Regions from separate parts of the Methylobacterium sp. D53M genome, predicted to be linked through region 1. Evidence: predicted binding sites of a transcription regulator. Region 1 holds the regulator's gene; each other region holds the start of a gene.
What was found. The regulator LexA, encoded in region 1, represses DNA repair genes until DNA is damaged. The targets are predictions, from matches to a motif close to TGTTCNNNNTGTGTTCNG.

Region 1 (4,207 bases):
CGGCCGCGTTCCTCGGCTTCGCGGCGGCGACCTGGCGGGTCTCGCAGGTCGCCGCACCGATCCTCACCCGCACCACGATCGGCCCGCTCGTCGGAACGGTCGAGGCCCTGGACGAGCGCGAGGTCGGCGCCCGGCTGGTGATCCGGGTGGAGAGCTTCGCCGGCCTCGCGCCGGAGGCGCGGCCCGCCCGGGTCCGGGTCTCGTTCCGGAAGACGCCGATTCCGCGTCCCGGGGACGGCGTCGCCGCCACGGCCCGGCTGCTGCCGCCCCCGGAGGCGGCCCGGCCCGGCGGCTACGACTTCGCCCGGGACGCCTATTTCCAGGGGATCGGCGCGGTGGGCTCGCTGATCGGCACCGTCACCGTCCGGGAACCGTCCGGGCCGCCGCCGCTGGGCCTGCGGCTCGCCGCTGCGCTCGACGCGGCGCGCAACGGGCTCACGCGCCGGATCGCAGAGGCCGCCGGCGGCCAGGCGGGCGCGGTGGCGGCGGCCCTGGTGACGGGCAAGCGCGGCCTCATCGGGCCGGCCACCAACGACGCGCTCCGCGCCGCCGGCATCTACCACGTGGTGTCGATCTCGGGCCTCCACATGGTGCTGGCCGCCGGCGTGGTGTTCTGGCTGGTGCGGGCGCTCCTCGCCGCGGTGCCGCTCTGCGCGCTCCTCTGGCCGATCAAGAAGATCGCGGCCGGCTTCGCCATGGTCGGCGTCACCGCCTACTGCGCCTTCTCGGGCTGGGACATCGCGGCCGAGCGCTCGCTGATCATGACCCTGATCATGCTGGGCGCGATCCTGGTGGACCGGCCGGCCCTGTCGATGCGCAACCTCGCCCTCGCGGCGCTGATCGCGCTCGCCCGGGAGCCGGAGGGCCTGCTCGGCCCGAGCTTCCAGATGTCCTTCGGCGCCGTGGCCGGGCTGATCGCCTGCGCGCGGCTGATCGACGGGCGGCTGCTCGTGCGCCCGGGGGCCGGGCGGATCGGGCGGCTCGTCGGGACCGGCCTGTCGGCGATCACCGGGACCCTGGCCACGACCCTGGTGGCGCAGGTCGCGACGGCCCCCTTCGCCACCTACCACTTCCAGACGGTCCAGCCCTTCGGCCTCGTCGGCAACGCCCTGACCCTGCCGCTCGTCTCCCTGGCGGTGATGCCCGCCGCGGTGATCGGCTGCCTCGCCTATCCCTTCGCCCTCGACCGGCCGGTCTGGTGGCTGATGGGGCAGGCGGTGGCCGGGATGCTGGCGATCTCGGACTGGATCGCCGGGTTCGAACGGGCGGTCCTGGTGCTGCCGGCCTTCGGCGCCGGGGCGCTCGCCCTGCTGACCGCCGGCCTGCTGCTGGGGACGCTGCCGGCCTCGCGCCTGCGCTGGCTCGCCGTGCCGCCGGTCCTGCTCGGGCTCGTCCTCGCGGCCCGGCCCGACCACTACGACCTCTACGTCGACCGGCAGGGCGCGGGGGCCGCGGTGCGGGGCCCGGACGGGCGGCTTGCGGCCCTCGGCAGACCCTCGGGCTTCGTCCTCGAGCAGTGGCTGAAGGCGGACGGCGACGGGCGGCGGCCCGCGGCGCTGATCGTCCGGTCGGGCAGCGGGCGCTGCGACCGGCTCGGCTGCACCGCCCGGCTGCCGGACGGGCGGGCGGTCGCCCTGGTCCGGGACCGGCGGGCCTTCCCGGAGGATTGCGCCCGCGCCGCGGTGCTGATCACGGGCCTCGCGGCGCCGCCCACCTGCACGGGGCCGCTGGTGATCGACCGGCGCGTCCTCGCCGCCCGCGGGGCCGTGGCCCTCCGGACCGACGGCGACGGCTTCGCCGCGCGCTACGCCCGGGACGACGGCCGCGCCGTGCCCTGGCGGCCGGCCGCCGGGCGCGGGCCGGGACCGCCGCGGCCGGTCACCGCGGAGCCGGGCGACCGCCCCGCGGAGGACGGGGTCGCCGCGACGCCGGAGGCCGACGCCGCGCCGGGCGGAGACCTCGCCCCCGACGACGCGCCGGCCGAGCCGCTTCAGTAGCGGCGGACGAGGCTCACGAGGCGGCCCTGGATCCGGACCCGGTCGGGCCCGAGCACGCGGGTCTCGTAGGCCGGGTTGGCGGCCTCGAGGGCGATCGACGAGCCGCGGCGGCGCAGGCGCTTGAGCGTCGCCTCCTCGTCGTCGATCAGCGCCACGATGATGTCGCCGGTATTGGCCGTCTCCTGCTTGCGGATGACCACGAGGTCGCCGTCCAGGATGCCCGCCTCGACCATCGAGTCGCCGCGCACCTCGAGGGCGTAGTGCTCGCCGCCGGCCACGAAGTCCGGCGACAGGGTGATGGCGTGGCTCTGGTTCTGGATCGCCGAGACGGGCGTACCGGCCGCGATCCGGCCCATGACCGGGATCGAGATGGCGCGGCCGGACTCGTCGATCATCCGCGTGCTCGCCGGGGCCGGCGGCTGCTTGGACTTACCGCCCTCGACCACGCTCGGCGTGAAGCGGCGCGGCTCGGCGGGGGCCTGAGTCGCCGGAGCGGCCTGGGTCAGGCTCTCGGGGATCCGGATCACCTCGATGGCGCGCGCCCGATTCGGGAGGCGCCGGAGGAAGCCGCGCTCCTCGAGCGCCGTGATCAGCCGGTGGATGCCGGATTTCGACTTGAGATCGAGGGCATCCTTCATCTCGTCGAACGACGGCGGGACACCGCATTCCTGCATCCGGCTCTGGATGAATCGCAGGAGGTCCAGCTGCTTGCGCGTGAGCATCGACGGGGGACTCGCGGCTTGGCGGACCGCCACGTGACGGTCTCCGAAACAAATCACGAACAGGTTAAACGTTCCGCAAGTGTTCCGCAAGAGCGGCACCGCTCGGCCCGGCGCTCCGCGGCGCGCCCGCGGGAGAAGGTCGAGAAACGCATTGACGGCGCAAGCGGAGCCGTTTCAATGCATCGCGGCGCCCCGCCGGGAAGGCGGCGGATCCGGGGCGCGGGCTGGGACCCTCTTGGAATGACGAGGATGCGACGACCCGCAGCTCTGCTGCCCCTCGGCCTCGCCGCCCTCGGCCTCGCCGGCTGCACCACCGGCTTCTCCTACATCTCGCGGAACTACGTGGCGCTCACTCCCCAGGTCGTCACGATCGGCTGCAAGGAGCCCTACGAGGTCTACGACAACCGGCAGCTGCGCCGGATGCTGATCGTGTCCAACGCCCTGCGCGAGTATACCGGCTGCAACCTGAGCGAGGTCCGGATCGATCCGGAGCCGGGCGCCACCCGGGTGAAGCGCTTCCGCACCGCCGCCCGGGCCTATCTCGACGAGACCGTGCGCGAGGATTGCCGGATCACCGGCGAGACCGTGTTCGATCCGCTGAAGACCGAGTTCGCCTACGCCTGCGACGCGCCGATCGAGAAGCGCGGCACCGTGGTCCCCCGCCTGCCGGGCCGCAATCCGGGCCTCGGCGTGCGCTGACCGGCCGGCGGCGCGTCCTCAGGCGCCCGGCTTCGGGAAAGTCCGCTCCGCGGCGTCGCCGGCGGCGGCCAGCAGGGCGCGGGCGAAGGCCCGGGCCTCCGTCCGGTCGAGCACGATCGCGGCGGTGACCGGCGCACCGCCGAGGTCGGCGAGGGCGAGTTCCAGGCGCACCCCGTCGGGCACGGCGCTCGCCTGAAGGCTCCAGCCGGAGCCCCGGTCCGTGCTCTCCGCCATCGTGTTCCTCCCGCATGCCCGGCACGGCGCCGCGCGCCCACCGGAACGGCCAGGCCCGGGACCGCTCCCGGAGCCGCGCTCCGGTCTTCCCTGCCTCGCCTGTCCGCGTTCCTCAAGGCCACAGGCCGCGCAGGGGTGGAGATGCGCGCCGTCGCGGATGCCGGCGGCCGCATCGCGGCGGCACGGGGCGGCACGGGGCGGCACGGGGCTGCGCCCGCGCCGCGGCGCGGGCGAGGGCAGGGGCGGCCGGGATGGGGGCCGGCTTCGGGGCGATTGACGCGAGGCCGCCGATGATGTCTCCCGCGGGCTCCGATCAGGTGGAGTTCGAACATGCAAGAGATCTGGTTCCGCACGGGCGAGGCCACGGTGCTGGCGGCCGAGGGCCAGTACACCGACGCCATGCCGGAGGTGCTGATCGGCTCGGTGCGCGGCCCGGTCGGTCAGGCCTTCGCGTCGATGATGGGGCAGGTCCAGGGCCACACGCGGATGTTCGTGGTGCGCGACCTCAACCAGCTCGTGCGCCCGGCCACGATGATGACCACCAAGGTCACGATC
Region 2 (4,207 bases), on a different contig from region 1:
CACCCCTGCGGCGGCCGGCCTCGCGCGGAGGCGCGGGAGCCTGTATAGGTGCCCGACCCCGAATTCCTGGTCCCGCGCGCCGGGCGGCCGATCGCCGGCCGCCCGGCCGGACCGTCCGATCCGAATGCCATGACCGCCACGCCCGCTCCCCGCGGCCCCGCTCCCGGCGCCGCCCCCAAGATCACGGCTCCCAAGATCTCGTTCGTCTCGCTGGGCTGCCCGAAGGCGCTGGTCGATTCCGAGCGGATCCTCACCCACCTGCGCGCCGAGGGCTACGAGCTGGCCCGGCGGCACGACGGCGCCGACGTGGTGATCGTCAACACCTGCGGCTTCCTCGATTCCGCCAAGGCGGAGTCGCTCTCGGCCATCGGCGAGGCCATGGCGGAGAACGGCCGCGTCATCGTCACCGGCTGCATGGGCGCGCAGCCGGAGGAGATCCGCGAGAAGTACCCCGACCTCCTGGCGGTGACCGGGCCCCAGGCCTACGAGTCGGTGGTGGCGGCCGTCCACGAGGCGGTGCCGCCGGCCCACGACCCGTTCCTCGACCTCGTGCCGCCGCAGGGGATCAAGCTCACCCCGCGCCACTACGCCTACCTGAAGATCTCGGAGGGGTGCAGCAACCGCTGCAGCTTCTGCATCATCCCGAGCTTGCGCGGGAACCTCGTCAGCCGCCCCGCCGCCGACGTGCTGCGCGAGGCCGAGAAGCTGGTGAAGGCCGGCGTGAAGGAGCTGCTGGTCGTCAGCCAGGACACCAGCGCCTACGGCGTCGACATCCGCTACAGTGAGAGCCCGTGGCGCGACCGGCAGGTCCGCGCCAAGTTCTACGACCTCACCAAGGAACTCGGCGAGCTCGGCGCCTGGGTGCGGTTGCACTACGTCTACCCCTACCCGCACGTGGACGAGGTCATCCCGCTGATGGCCGAGGGCAAGGTGCTCCCCTACCTCGACATGCCGCTCCAGCACGCGAGCCCCTCCGTGCTCAAGCGCATGCGCCGCCCCGGCAACCAGGAGCGCCAGCTCGACCGGATCCGCAACTGGCGGCAGATCTGCCCGGACCTCGCGATCCGCTCGACCTTCATCGTCGGCTTCCCCGGCGAGACCGAGGCCGAGTTCGAGGAGCTGCTCGCTTGGCTGCAGGAGGCCAAGCTCGATCGGGTCGGCTGCTTCGAGTACGAGCCGGTGGCCGGCGCCACCGCCAACGCGCTGGGCGACCTCGTGCCGCCGGCGGTGAAGGCCGAGCGCAAGCGCCGGTTCATGGAGGCCCAGAACGGCATCGCGCTCCGGCTGCAGCGGGCCAAGGTCGGCAAGCGGCTGCCCGTCATCGTCGATTCCGTCGAGGGCGGGGTGGCGCGGGGCCGGTCCAAGGCCGACGCGCCGGAGATCGACGGCAATGTCCACGCCGCGTTCCGGCGCCCGGTGCGGGTCGGCGACATCGTCACGGTGAAGATCGACCGGGCCGAGGCCTACGACCTCTACGGCAGCGTCGCCTGACGGCAGACCCCGTCTTTGCGAGCGCAGCGAAGCAATCCAGGGATGCGCTGCGCTCGGGGACGTCGCGCTGCGCTCGCGATGACGGGCGCGGACCGGACTCCTGTTGACGCCGCGTCCGGCGCGGCTTGACCCCGCCCGCCCCGCGCGGTCTTTCGGAACAGATCAGGAACTTGGTCGGGACCCGAGGCGGCGATGGATCCGGAGGTCGCGCTCCGAAAGATCATCCACATCGACATGGACGCGTTCTACGCCTCCGTGGAGCAGCGCGACGACCCGTCGCTGCGCGGCCGGCCGCTGGCGGTCGGCGGCTCCCGGGAGCGCGGGGTGGTGGCCGCTGCGAGCTACGAGGCCCGAAAATTCGGTGTCCGCTCCGCCATGCCGTCGGCCACCGCGCGGCGGCTGTGCCCGGACCTGCTGTTCGTGAAGCCGCGCTTCGAGGTCTACCGGGCGGTCTCCGAGGAGATCCGGGCGGTCTTCGCCCGGCACACGGCCATCATCGAGCCGGTGGCCCTCGACGAGGCCTATCTCGACGTCACCGAGAACCTCCTGGGCCTCCCGACGGCGACGGCCGTGGCGAAGGCGATCCGGGCCGAGATCCTGGAACGGACCGGGCTCGTCGCCTCGGCCGGGGTCTCGTACAACAAGTTCCTCGCCAAGGTGGCGTCCGACCACCGCAAGCCCGACGCCCTGTTCGTCATCACCCCCGCCATGGGGCCGGACTTCGTGGCCGCGCTGCCGATCGGCCGGTTCCACGGCGTCGGCCCGGTCACCGAGGCGAAGATGAAGCGGCTCGGGATCGAGACCGGGGCGGATCTGCGCGCCTGGACGCCGGAGCGCCTGCGCGAGACCTTCGGCTCCGCGGGCGCCTACTACCACGCGGTCGCCCGGGGCATCGACGCGCGGCCGGTGCGCGCCCACCGGGTGCGCAAGTCGATCGGCGCCGAGACCACCTTCTCGGACGACACCGCCGCCTTCGAGGTCCTGGCCGCCCGGCTGGCGCCGCTGTTCGACAAGGTCTGGGCGGGCGCCGACGCCAAGGGCATGCGCGCCCGGACCGTGACCCTGAAGCTCAAGTTCTCGGATTTCGCGCAGGTCACCCGGGCGAAGTCCCTCGCTGTGCCGGTGGCCGACCGGGCCGCCCTGGAGCGGATCGGCCTCGACCTGCTCGCCGGCCTGTTCCCCCTGCGCCGCAGCGCGCGGCTGATCGGGGTGTCGCTGTCGGGCTTCGCGCAGGACGCGCCCGAGGCGCCGCTCCAGCTCGGGCTGGCGCTCTGACACGGCCTCCGGGGCAGGCCCACGCTCCGTCATCACGGGCGCAGCGAAGTGGCCCCGGGCAGCAGGACATCGGTCAGCGTGGCGCTGGCTCTGGATCGCCTCGCTCCACTCGCAACGACGACGGTTGGGAAGCGATCAACCGGAAAGCGATAGAGCCGCCGCCGTCATGCACGACACGGCGCCTGTGCGGTTCCGCACGTCGGGAAGGCCGGGTCGATCGCAGGGCGGAGCGATCCGGTCCGGATCAGGGTTTCTCGAGCCCGCGCGAACACGAGGACCCTGTCGATGCCGAAGCATGCCCGCTTGGCCCTGGCCGCCGCGCTTCTATCGGTCCTCGCGGCGGGCGCCGCCCGCGCGGACGGCACATCCGCTTTCGGGGCCGCCAACGCGGCCCAGCTCCGGGGCTACACCGCGAGCCCGGCCCAGGTCTACGTTCCGGCAGGCGGCCCGAGCGCCAGGCCCGCGGCCCCCGCACCGCAGCGGCCGAAGGCGCCGGCGCGCAGTCGCTGAGATCGACCCGGGCCGCACCGGCCCGGGCATCCGGTCACGTGTTCTCGGTCACGCGTTCTTGCGCGGCCGGTGGTCCGGGTCGACGCCGCCGTCGAGCTTCGTCTCGTTGTCGACGTCGCCCTCGAAGGTCGAATCCGCCTGCAGATCCGCGGGGTCGGTGCCGCTCATCCCCTTCGAGGTGCCGATCCCGGGATTGCCCTTGAGGTCGGCGTCCGTGGGCGTGTCGGTCTTCGGGTGCTTGGATGACATGCAGGCTCCTGTCGGATGCTGATGTCGGGCCAACGCGTCGGCGCGGGGCCGGTCTCCCGCGCGGCGTGCGGCGGTTCGCCTCCCGGTCCCCGCACGCCCTCAGCCGATCTCCGCCGCCGCGATCCGGCGGACGCCCGCCGCCTCCATCCGCGCCCAGGCCCGCGCGAGCGACCCGTCCACGTCGATCCCGCGCACCGCGTCCGCCACCACGAGGACGTCGAACCCCGCGTCGCGCGCGTCGAGCGCGCTCCAGGCGACGCAGAAATCGGTGGCGAGGCCGCACACCGCGACCCGGGTGATGCCGCGCTCCCGGAGCGCCCCGGCGAGGCCGGTGCGCGTGGCCCGGTCGGCTTCCAGGAAAGCCGAGTAGCTGTCGACCCGCGGATCCAGCCCCTTGCGCACCACCAGGCTCGCCCGGTCGGTGGCGAGGTCCGGCGCGAAGGCGGCCCCGGGGCTGCCCTGGACGCAGTGGCGCGGCCACAGCACCTGCGGCCCGTAGGGCAGCGCCACGGTCTCGAACGGGGCCCGCCCCGGATGGGTCTCGGCGAAGGAAACGTGATCGGCCGGATGCCAGTCCTGCATCAGCACCACGTGCCGGAAGCGGTGCTGGAGGTCGTTGATCGGGCCGATCACCGCGTCGCCCCCCGGGACGGGGAGCGCCCCGCCCGGCAGGAAGTCGACC
Region 3 (4,207 bases), on a different contig from region 1:
TCTACTGCCTCTCGGGCCGGGGCCGGGTCTGGCTGGGCGATCCGGCCGCCGAGACGGCGTTCGGCCCGGGCCAGCTCCTGTTCTTCGAGAAGGGCACAGTCCACGCGATGCCGGCGCTCGAGCCCGGGGACCCGGTGGTGTTCCTGTCGATCGACACGCCCCGGCGGGCGCCGACCGACATCGTCTTCGTGAACCCGGAGGACGGGACGCCCGCCACCTTCATGGCGCGCAACGCCGAGGCGTGAGGGGTCACACCCGCAGGGACCGGCCGGCCGCCGCCACGCCGAGGAGCAGCGCCGCCACGATCAGCAGGGACGCGGGCAGGCCGAGCGCCTGCGCGGCGAAGCCGATCAGCGCGGGCCCCGCCAGCACCCCGGCATAGCCCAGCGTCGTCACCGCCGGCACCGCCACGCGCGCGGGCATCGCGGTCTGGCGCCCCGCCGCCGTGAACAGGACCGGGACGATGTTGGCGCAGCCCGCCCCGACCAGGGCGTAGCCGGCGAGCGCCGCCTCCCAGGCCGGGATGACGACCGAGAGCGCGAGGCCGGCCGCCGCCAGCAGGCCGCCGAGGATCACCACGGGCCGCCGGCCGAGGCGGGCCACGATCGCATCCCCGCCGAGCCGGCCGGCCGTCATGGTGACCGAGAAGGAAGCGTAGCCGAGCGCCGCCCAGGCCGGATCGAGCCCGCGCTGCTGGATCAGGAACACCGCGCTCCAGTCGAGGGCCGAGCCCTCGGTGAGGAACACCACGCAGCAGAGCAGGCCGAGGACCAGCACCGGGCCCCGGGGCAGCGCGAGGGCGGGACCGCCGCTGTCGCCGCCCCCTGCCCGGTCGGTCCGCAGGATGCCGGGCCAGGCCGCCGCGAACAGGGCCGCGATGCCCCCGACGAGCAGCAGCGCGCTCCAGCCCGCGCCGAGCCCGGCGGCCAGCAGGACGCTGGCGATCAGCGCCCCCAGGATGCAGCCGAGGCTGTAGAGGCCGTGGAAGCCCGACATCATCGGCCGCCCGCCGGCGCGCTCGACGGCGACGGCCTGCAGGTTCATGACGCAGTCCACCGCCCCCATCCCGGCCCCGAACAGCAGCAGCGCCCCGGTGAGCGGGACGAGCCCGGAGGCCAGGGCCAGGACCGGCAGGGCCAGGCCGAGCGCCAGCGTCCCGGCGAGCAGGACCGGCCGGTATCCCAGACGCGCGGCCGCCGCCCCGGCGCTCGGCATCGCCAGGAGCGAGCCGATGCCGAAGGTGAGGAGCAGCAGGCCGAGCCCGGCCTCGTCGAGGCCGGCGCGGTCCTTCACCAGCGGCACCAGGGGCGCCCAGGTGGCGTTGGCGAGGCCCACGATCAGGAACAGCAGCCGCGTGGACAGGCGCTGCTGGGTGGCCGTGCGGTCGTCGGAACCGCGGAGGGCGGCCGGATCGGTCAGGTCGAGCGCTGGCATCGATACGGGTCGGGATGTGGATCTGAGGGCGGGATACGGCGACGTGGATCTCGGCGCCCGCGGTGCAACACCGAAGGTGGGCCAAGGTTTGGCGAATCGAGCTACGGCGAAGCTGGGGCCACCGGACTCCGATCGCGGCCGCTGGCTCCACCGCGTCATCGCTTCGCTGCGCTCGCGAAGACGGTCGCGCGTTCACCGAGCGGTTGCCGACGTACGCGTTTCGTTCTAGCAAGGGCGGCGCATGACGGGCCTGCGTCCCGCCGGCCGCATCTTGCCGCGGGCCCCCTCGGGCTCGACATGAGCCGGAGCGGCGGCTGGCCCGCGCGCGAATCCGTCCGACTTCGTCGATGCCTCGGTCGACGCCTCGAAAGACCGCCGCCCTCATGGCCAAAGCCCAAGCTGGAAGTCGTGCCGCAAGCCGCGTCGGTGCTGCCCAAGCCGCACCGAAAGCTGCCGCCAAAGCGCCTTCCAAGACGGCTCCGAAAGCCCCGGCGACGGCCAAGGCGCCCCAGTCCAAGGTGCCCGAGTCCAAGCCGGTTCGCGCGAAATCCAGCTCCCCCGGCGCGCGGACCGAAGCCGCCATCGACGCCAAGCTGGAGGCCCTGTTCGACGCCGCGCCGGCCCCCGTCGAGGACCGGCGGGTCATCGCGATCCGCGGCGCCCGGGAGCACAATCTCAAGAACGTCGACCTGACCATCCCGCGGGACAAGCTCGTGGTCTTCACCGGGCTCTCGGGCTCGGGCAAGTCGTCGCTCGCCTTCGACACGATCTACGCCGAGGGGCAGCGCCGCTACGTCGAGTCGCTCTCGGCCTATGCCCGCCAGTTCCTGGAGATGATGTCCAAGCCCGACGTCGACCAGATCGACGGGCTGTCGCCGGCGATCTCGATCGAGCAGAAGACCACCTCGAAGAACCCCCGCTCGACCGTGGGGACGGTGACCGAGATCTACGACTACATGCGCCTGCTCTGGGCGCGGGTCGGCATCCCCTACTCGCCGGCCACCGGCCTGCCGATCGAGAGCCAGACCGTCCAGCAGATGGTCGACCGGGTGCTGGAACTGCCGGAGAAGACCCGGCTCTACCTGCTCGCGCCCGTGGTCCGCGGGCGGAAAGGCGAGTACCGCAAGGAGATCGCCGAATACCAGAAAAAAGGCTTCCAGCGGCTGCGCGTGAACGGCGAATACTACGCCATCGACGATGTGCCCAAGCTCGACAAGAAGTTCAAGCACGACATCGACGTGGTGGTGGACCGGATCGTGGTCCGGGCCGATATCGGCTCGCGGCTCGCCGAGTCCTTCGAGACGGCGCTGGAACTCGCCGACGGCGTCGCCGAGATCGTGTTCGCCGACGCCCCCGAGGGCGAGGCGCCGCGGACCGTCACCTTCTCGTCGCGCTTCGCCTGCCCGGTCTCGGGCTTCACCATCGCGGAGATCGAGCCGCGGCTGTTCTCGTTCAACAACCCGTTCGGTGCCTGCCCGACCTGCAGCGGCATCGGCCACGAGATGCGGATCGACCCCGAGCTGGTGATCTCCGACCCCGGCTTGAGCCTGAAGCGCGGCGCGGTCGGCCCCTGGGCGAAGTCGACCTCGCCCTATTACGGCCAGACGCTCGAGGCGCTCGCCGAGCATTTCGGCTTCAAGACGGGCGTCCCCTGGCAGAGCCTGTCGGAGACGGCCCGCGCCATCGTGCTCTACGGCTCGGGCAAGCAGGCGGTGCGCTTCGCCTACGACGACGGCTTGCGCAAGTACACGGTCAACAAGCCGTTCGAGGGCGTGATCCCGAACCTGGAGCGCCGCTACAAGGAGAGCGACTCGGACGCCGTGCGCGAGGAGATCGGGCGCTTCATGAGCGAGACGCCCTGCGCCGCCTGCGGCGGCAAGCGGCTGAAGCCCGAGGCTCTGGCCGTGAAGGTCGCCATGGCGGACATCGCCGACGTGACCGCCCTCTCGGTCTCCGAGGCGCACCGGTGGTTCTCGGACCTGCCCGGGAAGCTGACTGCGAAGCAGAACGAGATCGCGGTCCGGATCCTGAAAGAGATCCGCGACCGGCTGAGCTTCCTGGTGGATGTCGGCCTGGAATACCTGACGCTCGCCCGCGGCTCCGGCTCGCTCTCGGGCGGCGAGAGCCAGCGCATCCGCCTCGCCTCGCAGATCGGCTCCGGCCTGACCGGCGTGCTCTACGTGCTGGACGAGCCCTCGATCGGCCTGCACCAGCGCGACAACGAGCGGCTGCTCGGCACGCTCAAGCGCCTGCGCGACCTCGGCAACTCGGTGATCGTGGTCGAGCACGACGAGGACGCGATCCTGCAGGCCGATTACGTGGTCGATGTCGGCCCGGGCGCCGGCATCCACGGCGGCGAGATCATCGCGCAGGGCACCCCCGCGGAGGTGCTGGCGAACCCCGCCTCGCTCACCGCCAAGTATCTCACGGGCGCGATGGCGGTGCGCACCCCGACCGCCCGCCGCAAGGGCCGGAAGGGCAAGCTCGGCCTGTTCGGCGCGCGGGGCAACAATCTCAAGGACGTGGACGTCGAGATCCCGCTCGGCACCTTCACGTGCATCACCGGCGTCTCGGGGGGCGGCAAGTCCACCCTGGTGATCGACACCCTCTACAAGGCCGTCGCCAAGAAGCTGAACGGCGCCCTGGAGCACCCGGCCCCCTACGGGCGGCTGGAGGGGCTGGAGCACCTCGACAAGGTCATCGACATCGACCAGTCGCCGATCGGGCGCACGCCGCGCTCGAACCCCGCCACCTATATCGGCGCCTTCACGCC
Region 4 (4,207 bases), on a different contig from region 1:
TACAGCGTCAAGGCCAAGAACGCCCAGGAGGCCCACGAGGCGGTGCGCCCCACCGACATGGGCCGCCTGCCCAAGACGGTGGCGCGCCACCTCGAGCCCGAGCAGGCCCGGCTCTACGAGCTGATCTGGACCCGCACCATGGCCAGCCAGATGGAATCGGCCGAGTTGGAGCGGACCACCGTCGACGTCACCGCCAAGGTCGGACCGCGGACCATCGACCTGCGCGCCACCGGCCAGGTGGTGAAGTTCGACGGCTTCCTGACCCTCTACCAGGAGGGCAAGGACGACGAGGAGGATGAGGAGAGCCGCCGCCTGCCGCCCATGAAGGCCGGCGACCCGCTCGCCCGCGAGCGGATCAGCTCGACCCAGCACTTCACCGAGCCGCCGCCGCGCTACTCCGAGGCGAGCCTCGTGAAGCGCATGGAGGAGCTCGGCATCGGCCGCCCGTCGACCTATGCCGCGGTTCTCCAGACCTTGCGGGATCGCGAATACGTCAAGATCGAGAAGAAGCGGCTGCAGCCGGAGGACAAGGGGCGGCTCGTCACGGGCTTCCTCGAGAGCTTCTTCCGGCGCTACGTCGAGTACGACTTCACCGCCGGCCTCGAGGAGCAGCTCGACCGGGTCTCCAACGCCGAGATCGACTGGCGGGCGGTGCTGCGCGACTTCTGGCGCGACTTCTCCGCGGCGATCGGTGAGACCAAGGAGCTGCGCGTCGCCGACGTGCTGGAGGCGCTGAACGGCCTCCTCGGCCCGCACATCTTCCCCGACAAGGGCGACGGCTCGAACCCGCGCACCTGCCCGACCTGCGGCTCGGGCCAGCTGTCGCTGAAGCTCGGCAAGTTCGGCGCCTTCATCGGCTGCTCGAACTACCCGGAGTGCAAGTACACCCGCCAGCTCTCGGCCTCGGGCGTCGACGGCGACGGCGACGGCTCCTCGGCCGAGGGCGGTCAGCCGGGCGTGCGCGTGCTGGGCGACGATCCCGCGACCGGCCTGCCGGTGACGCTGCGCGACGGCCGCTTCGGGCCGTTCCTCCAGCTCGGCGAGGCCTCCGCCGAGAAGGGCGCCGAGAAGCCGAAGCGCTCGTCGCTGCCCAAGGGGCTCAGCCCCTCGGACGTGGATCTGAACAAGGCGCTGGCCATGCTGGCGCTGCCGCGCGAGGTGGCGCGCCACCCCGAGACCGGCGAGCCGATCCTGGCCAATCTCGGCCGGTTCGGGCCCTACGTGCAGCACGGGAAGACCTACGCCAATCTCGGCAAGGACGACGACGTGCTGGAGATCGGGGCTAACCGCGCTATCGACCTGATCGTCGCCAAGGAGCAGGGCGGCGGGCGCGGCCGCCCGGCCGCCGATCCGGGCCGGCCGCTCGGCAAGGACGAGGCCAGCGGCCGCGATCTCGTGGTCAAGGCCGGCAAGTACGGGCCCTACGTCACGGACGGCGAGGTCAACGCCACGCTGCCGAAGACGATGAGCGCAGAGGCGCTGACCCTCGACGAGGCGATCGCCCTGGTGAACGCCAAGCGCGCCGCGGGCGGCGGCAAGCCGGCGAAGCGCGGGGCGGTCCGGAAAGGGTCGGCGCGGGCCGCGAGCGGCGACAAGCCGGCGGCGAAGAAGACCGTCGCGAAGAAGCCTGCGGCCAAGAAGGCGGCGGCGAAGACGTCGAGCGCGGGCTGAAGCGTTCGTGGACGAGGCTGAGGCGGGCCGGCAAGCCCGCCCGTCCTTGCGAGCGGAGCGAAGCAATCCAGTGCAGCGCGAGGCGTTCGAACGTGGCGCCGACTGGGTTGCCTCGCTCCGCTCGCAAGGACGTGGCAGAAGCAGCGTTGCTGCCCCTCACCGCGGGTTGCGGTCAGCGATCGGGTTCAGACCAGGTAGGTGATCGTCGCCGCCACGGCCGTCGCGAAGGTCGCGAGCGCGAGGGTGGTGGAGTTCATCAGCGCCCGGGCCGGTGGCACCGCGGCCGCGTCATCGTCGCAGCCGAAGGCGGCGCCGGCCGCGTGCTCGAAGCGGATCAACGTGAGGCGGCGGGCCTCGATCGCGGCGTCGCTCATGGACTGCGGCTCCCTGACCACGGTCAAGATTTATCTCCGCCACCAACGTCGATCGTCCCGTTCTGTTCCGGGCGTCGCCTGTGGAAGCCGGGCATGCGGGTCACGAGAAAGCCTTAACCCATTGTTGTGCAACGTCGTGATGACGGCCCGGCGCGCGGAACCGTGTGCCGGCACGGACGCGGCCCTCGCTCGCGGCGGCGCAGCATGCGATGATGCGACCGCCTCGCCGCAGAGCGAACGGTTTTGATGTTTATGTTTTGTTCCGCTATCATGCGGGGATGAAGGCGCATGCTCCACGACCCGAGACCCGTCCCAAGACCCGTCTGCGCGAAGCCGAGCCGGCCGACGCGCTGCGCGCCAGGAGGCCGCGCGTGAGCGATCCGGCGCGGGACCTGTTCGGGCCGGGAGGCAAGGGCGCGGCGGCCCGCCCGCCCGAGCCGCGGCGGCGGCTGGATTCGGCGGCCTCCGTGGCGACGCTCGCGGCCGCCGAGCCCGAGGGCGGCTACACCGCCTCCGACATCGAGGTGCTGGAGGGGCTGGAGCCCGTCCGGCGCCGGCCCGGCATGTATATCGGCGGCACCGACGAGCGGGCGCTGCATCACCTCTTCGCCGAGGTGATCGACAACTCGATGGACGAGGCGGTCGCCGGCCATGCCAGCTTCATCGAGGTGGAGCTGGAGGAATCCGGCGCCCTCGTGGTGACCGACAACGGCCGCGGCATCCCGGTCGACCCGCACCCGAAATTTCCCGGCAAGTCGGCGCTCGAGGTCATCATGACCACGCTGCACGCCGGCGGTAAGTTCGACTCGAAGGTCTACGAGACCTCGGGCGGCCTGCACGGCGTCGGCATCTCGGTGGTGAACGCGCTCTCCGACCTGCTCGAGGTCGAGGTGGCGCGCAACCAGACCCTCTACCGCCAGACCTTCTCGCGCGGTCATGCCCAAGGGGCCTTGGAACTGGTCGGCCGGGTGCAGAACCGCCGCGGCACGCGCGTGCGCTTCCATCCCGATGCCCAGATCTTCGGCTCGCTGAAGTTCGACCCGCGCCGCCTGTTCAAGATGGCGCGCTCCAAGGCCTACCTGTTCGGCGGGGTCGAGATCCGCTGGCGCTGCGCCCCCGCCCTCCTCGAGGGGCTGGAGGACGTGCCGGCCGAGGCGGTGCACCGCTTCCCCGACGGGCTGCGCGACTACCTCGCCCGCGACATCGACGGGAAGGAACTCGTCACCGACGCCATGTTCTCCGGCAAGATCACCAAGCCGGGCTCGCACGGGTCGCTCGAATGGGCGGTGGCCTGGATGGTCGCCGAGGACGGGATCTCGCACTCCTACTGCAACACGATCCCGACGCCCGAGGGCGGCACCCACGAGGCCGGCCTGCGCGTCGCCCTGCTGCGCGGCCTGCGCGAGCACGCCGAGCGGGTGAACCAGGCCAAGCGCATGACGGCGGTGACCACCGACGATGTCATGGCGACCTGCGCGTCGATGCTCTCGGTCTTCATCCGCGAGCCGGAGTTCCAGGGCCAGACCAAGGACAAGCTCGCCACCGTGGAGGCCCAGCGCATCGTCGAGACGGCGGTGCGCGACGCCTTCGACCACTGGCTCGCCGCCTCCCCGGCCCAGGCCAACAAGCTCCTCGACTGGGTGATCGACCGGGCCGAGGAGCGCCTGCGCCGCCGCCAGGAGAAGGAGGTCGCCCGCAAGAGCGCGACCCGCAAGCTGCGCCTGCCCGGCAAGCTCGCCGACTGCTCGGCGGCCGGCACCGCGGGCTCGGAGATCTTCATCGTCGAGGGCGACTCGGCCGGCGGCTCGGCCAAGCAGGCCCGGGACCGGGCGACCCAGGCGATCCTGCCGCTGCGCGGCAAGATCCTGAACGTCGCCTCGGCCTCGCGCGACAAGCTCGGCGCCAACCAGCTGATCTCGGATCTCACCCTGGCGCTCGGCTGCGGCACCGGTTCGGCCTTCCGCGAGGCGGACCTGCGCTACGAGAAGGTGATCATCATGACGGACGCCGACGTCGACGGCGCCCACATCGCCTCGCTGCTGATCACCTTCTTCTACCGCCAGATGCCGAGGCTGATCGACCGCGGCCACCTCTACCTCGCGATCCCGCCGCTCTATCGGCTGCAGCAGGGCTCGAAGGTGGCCTATGCCCGGGACGACGCG

Region 2: dinB (DNA polymerase IV) is a predicted target of LexA. The motif match lies at 1,645-1,662, and genes of this name have one in related genera.
Region 3: uvrA (excinuclease ABC subunit UvrA) is a predicted target of LexA. The motif match lies at 1,645-1,662, and genes of this name have one in related genera.
Region 4: parE (DNA topoisomerase IV subunit B) is a predicted target of LexA. The motif match lies at 2,293-2,310, and genes of this name have one in related genera.

The regions. Positions count from the first base shown of each region.
Region 1 is NZ_JBKFAL010000003.1:275,664-279,870, forward strand. It holds gene ACLBYG_RS08745 (ComEC/Rec2 family competence protein) at 1-1,997, shown strand, start outside; gene lexA (transcriptional repressor LexA) at 1,991-2,719, opposite strand; gene ACLBYG_RS08755 (hypothetical protein) at 2,969-3,418, shown strand; gene ACLBYG_RS08760 (hypothetical protein) at 3,437-3,652, opposite strand; gene fae (formaldehyde-activating enzyme) at 3,983-4,207, shown strand, end outside.
Region 2 is NZ_JBKFAL010000007.1:137,640-141,846, reverse strand. It holds gene rimO (30S ribosomal protein S12 methylthiotransferase RimO) at 130-1,491, shown strand; gene dinB (DNA polymerase IV) at 1,684-2,766, shown strand; gene ACLBYG_RS13435 (hypothetical protein) at 3,052-3,276, shown strand; gene ACLBYG_RS13430 (hypothetical protein) at 3,325-3,525, opposite strand; gene pncA (bifunctional nicotinamidase/pyrazinamidase) at 3,625-4,207, opposite strand, start outside.
Region 3 is NZ_JBKFAL010000028.1:54,113-58,319, forward strand. It holds gene ACLBYG_RS26855 (cupin domain-containing protein) at 1-245, shown strand, start outside; gene ACLBYG_RS26860 (MFS transporter) at 250-1,434, opposite strand; gene uvrA (excinuclease ABC subunit UvrA) at 1,818-4,207, shown strand, end outside.
Region 4 is NZ_JBKFAL010000027.1:48,571-52,777, reverse strand. It holds gene topA (type I DNA topoisomerase) at 1-1,671, shown strand, start outside; gene ACLBYG_RS26510 (hypothetical protein) at 1,857-2,045, opposite strand; gene parE (DNA topoisomerase IV subunit B) at 2,417-4,207, shown strand, end outside.